One region of the Lactobacillus sp. PV037 genome, then DNA from elsewhere that is predicted to be linked to it. Evidence: predicted binding sites of a transcription regulator. Region 1 holds the regulator's gene; the other holds the start of a gene.
What was found. Region 1 encodes LexA, which represses DNA repair genes until DNA is damaged. Its sites were predicted from a motif close to CNAACANNTGTTNG; they were not measured.
Positions count from the first base shown of each region.

Region 1 (2,208 bases):
TTTTGTTTTTGCTTCATCATATTCATTACTTGATTTAATTTTTTGGTTGATGGTTTTTGTCCCATTTGGGCCATCATTGCAGCAATCATATCTTCGCTAATTGGTGGATTGTCTTCGAAGTATTTCTTCATATAGCTTCGTGCACCAAAGAAACCAACAACTAAGCCCACAATTAAGGCAAGAATAATCAAAAAAATGGCTAACGCTAAATTCATAAAATAAAACCTCCAAAACTTTTAAACCAAGTAAAATTTTACTAAAAAATTCTAACTTTTTAAAGAACTTTATTAATCCTTACGTAAGCCTTTTTTTCTTTGAGCTTCTTTAGCCTTTTCAGAAGTTACTTCTTTACCATCTTTATCAATAATTACTGTATCTTCTAATTGTTGTCTAAAAGCAGCCCGGAAGTTATCTAAAAACTTCTTACGTAATTGTTTTCTTTCTTCAACTTCTTCTGGAGTAAGTTCACGTTCTTGGCTTAAGTGATATAATTCGTTGATTCTCTTAGTTACTTTTTCTTCTTCTTTTTTATCCATATGTTATATACCTCCTAATTCTATCTTAAGTCTACCCTAAAATATCGCAGAAAAAAAGTTTTAAGTGTCTTGAACATTTGTTTGTGAAAAAAATAATTTTTTGGTACAATGACTAGTAAATGTATTGGAGTGAAACTTATTATGGCCACAAAAAATCAAAATTCAAAACAACTAGAAATTTTAAAATATATTTATGATAATGTTGAAAAAAGAGGATTTCCTCCTACTGTACGTGAAATTTGTCAAGCTGTAGGTTTAGCTTCCACTTCCACTGTTCATGGTCACATTGATCGTTTAGAAAAGCGTGGTCTTTTAATTAAAGATGCTACCAAACCACGTGCATTAGAAATTACTGAAGAAGGACGCAAAGCTCTAGGCATCAAGCCAAAACTCATTCCTATGGTAGGGCTAGTGACCGCAGGAGAACCCATCACTGCAGTTGAAAATATTGAAGACTACTTTCCCTTGCCTCCTAATTTAATTAATGAATCAAGCGACCTCTTTATGCTTACCGTTCGAGGTACTTCAATGATTAATGCTGGTATTTTAAATGGTGACTATGTAATTGTAAAAAAACAATCTACAGCTCTTAATGGTGAAATTGTGGTCGCCATGACTATGGATAATGAAGCCACTATAAAACGTTTTTATAAAGAAGATGGTCATTATCGCCTTCAACCTGAAAATGATACAATGCCTGCTATCATCTTAGATGAAGTTACAATTTTAGGAAAAGTTATTAGTCTTTATCGGTCGCATATTAATTAATGAAATAGGTCCCAAGAACTTCTTAATATTCAATTCTAAATAAAATGCTGATATATCAAGGTTCATATCACTGAGTAGAACCAAGATTATCAGCATTTTTAATATCTAAATATTTGTTTAAACTCTTAACTATCTTAAACTTTGCATCATTTTAAACATCGTCTTAATACTATGAGCTTTCACCTGATAGAGATTTCCATCTTTTTCAAATAGCATTTCATTTCCGAGAGAAGCATACTGCTCACTCACTGTAAATTGCATTGCACCCTTACCATCTTTACTTGGTAAGCGGTAATCTTCTAACAAATCAACCACTTCATTTGCAGTAGCTTTTGGCTTTTCGCCTAAATATGAATTTGCTTTTACAGTAAATGACCAATTATCCTTGTTCCAAGTTAAATAGCTTTGACCTGCAGCTCCTTGACTAACTGCAGTAGTTTCATCATCTAATTTTACAGTTGGTAATCCTTTAGTAGCAGCTTGATAATTAATCTTGCTTGTAATTTCTTTCTTACTCAATCCAGAAATTTTTGTAAGTGTTAAATATGGATGTTCTTTCTCTAAGCTTGCATCATTAAACTTCTTTTTACTACTTCCCACACTATAGTAAACAGTAGTTGTATCACCCTTTTTAGTGTAACGAACATTAATATTTTTAGTTGCTTTTCCTAAACCAGAAGTTTGAGGCAACTCCATCTTAAGATCTTCTTTTTCTAGTTTAGATGTTAATGATGCAAAACGAGTTTTCTTAACTTTAGCAGGAGCTTGAGAACTTGGTGCAGCACTATGCTGACTTGAACTAGATTGTGTTTGACATCCTGCTAACAACATTATTGGCACTACTAAACCGAGTAATCCTATCTTTTTCATAATGATCCTCCTGTGAATTATCTTTGTTTCTTAT
Region 1 covers NZ_CP041987.1:930,984-933,191, forward strand. Annotated here, with positions in the region: gene FP435_RS05060 (YneF family protein) at 1-215, opposite strand, end outside; gene FP435_RS05065 (DUF896 domain-containing protein) at 288-536, opposite strand; gene lexA (transcriptional repressor LexA) at 678-1,304, shown strand; gene FP435_RS05075 (hypothetical protein) at 1,434-2,174, opposite strand.

Region 2 (2,208 bases), 590 kb from region 1:
GTTTACTTAGTATATGCACACTTTTTCTCAGGATCAAACCAACAATCTGCAACTGATCAACAAGATAATGTAACAGTCTCTTCAACTAGTTCTTCTAAGAGCAGTGTCAAAAAATCTAGTGTAAAGCCATCAGTAGCTACAGGTGTTAAAGTCACAAAGATTGGAGATAATTCTTACCGTGTAACTGGTTTAAAGACTAACCGAACTTTAAAATTAGCAACGACGACTGCTACTGTTTGGGCTCAAGTTTCTGCTAACGACAATGCGATTTGGCAAGGAACGCTGACAGCAAATCAAAAGCATACGCTAAAGTTAGGAGAAAATGTTAAAAATGTTTCAATTAACTTAGGTAATACTCAAACTACCACTTTAACGATTGGTGGCAAGACTGTTCCTTTCACCAAATCGAATAGACCTTTAACTGTAAAATTGGTATTTGGAAATGCAAAAGCTACTAGCTCAAGTAGTAGTGCTACACAATCAAGTACTCAAAGTACTACTCAGTCATCGTCTCAGGCGGCCACTAGTCAAGTGGTAACAAGTGGCTCAACCACTACAACTAACAACCAAAATACTACTAGAGTAAATGGAGGACAAAATAACTAAGAATGAATTTACCAAATAAATTAACCGTATTTAGAATTTTTATGATTCCTGTGTTTATGCTACTTTTAATCTTTAATTGGCCAGCTGGTCATGTGGATGTAGCAGGCTTCACAATTTATTGGAATCAAGTTTTAGCTGCTATTGTATTTGCAATTGCCTCATTTACAGACTTCTTAGATGGACACATTGCGAGAGCTAGAAATTTGGTAACAAACTTTGGAAAATTTGCCGATCCTTTAGCTGATAAAATGTTAACAATGACTGCATTTATCTTTTTAGTAAACCTTAAGAGTAATGGACAAAGTTTGGCACCTGCGTGGGTAGTTGCAATTATTGTTTGTCGCGAACTTGCAGTAACTGGACTACGTTTAATTGTAGTTGAAAATGATGGTGAAGTTATCGCTGCAAAGATGCCAGGTAAGATTAAAACGACCACTCAAATGTTATCGATAATTTTCTTATTAATTGGAAATATTTTCTATATTGGATCAATTTTGTTATATATTTGTTTAGTATTTACTATCTACTCTGGTTGGGATTATTTCCACCAAAGTTGGGATGTATTTAAAGGTTCAATGTAATTAAAAGCGATTAATTTCGCTTTTTTTTGTGAAAAAAATTAATATTTGCGTAAATAGAGTTGAAGTAAAAATAAAAAACTTATGTTCGCTTTTTTCTTGTTTTTAGCAAGAAAACCAAGTATAATATTAAGAGTAACTTTTATTAAGGAGGTAGCGAGAACATGGCTAAAGATGGTAAGAAATCAGCTTTAGAAGCTGCTTTGAAAAAGATTGAAAAGGACTTTGGTAAAGGTGCAGTAATGAGAATGGGTGATAAAGTAGATACCCAAATTTCTACTGTTCCTACTGGTTCATTAGCTTTAGATGCAGCGCTAGGTGTTGGTGGATATCCACGTGGAAGAATCATTGAAATGTACGGACCAGAAAGTTCTGGTAAGACTACTGTGGCACTTCATGCAGTAGCAGAGGTTCAAAAGCGTGGTGGCACAGCTGCTTATATTGATGCTGAAAATGCAATGGACCCTGCTTACGCTACTGCTTTGGGAGTAGATATTGATTCATTAATTCTCTCCCAGCCAAATACTGGAGAAGAAGGTTTACAGATAGCGGATACTTTAATAGCTAGTGGTGCAATTGATATTTTGGTAGTGGACTCTGTAGCTGCTTTGGTTCCACGTGCAGAAATTGATGGAGAAATGGGAGATTCCCATGTTGGTTTACAAGCAAGATTAATGAGTCAAGCTTTACGTAAGTTATCTGGTAATATTTCTAAAACAAAAACAATTGCGATTTTTATTAATCAAATCCGTGAAAAAGTTGGAGTAATGTTTGGTAATCCAGAAACCACCCCAGGTGGACGTGCTTTGAAGTTCTATTCAACGATTCGTTTGGAAGTTCGTCGAGGTGAACAAATTAAACAAAATAGCGAAGCCGTAGGTAATAGAACAAAAATTAAAGTAGTCAAAAATAAGGTGGCTCCTCCATTTAGACTAGCTGAAGTAGACATCATGTATGGGCAAGGAATCTCTCAGACTGGTGAATTGCTTGATATGGCTGTTGAAAAAGACATTATCAATAAAGC
Region 2 covers NZ_CP041987.1:338,419-340,626, forward strand. Annotated here, with positions in the region: gene FP435_RS02095 (helix-turn-helix domain-containing protein) at 1-606, shown strand, start outside; gene pgsA (CDP-diacylglycerol--glycerol-3-phosphate 3-phosphatidyltransferase) at 609-1,187, shown strand; gene recA (recombinase RecA) at 1,349-2,208, shown strand, end outside.
Region 2: recA (recombinase RecA) is a predicted target of LexA. The motif match lies at 1,262-1,275, and genes of this name have one in related genera.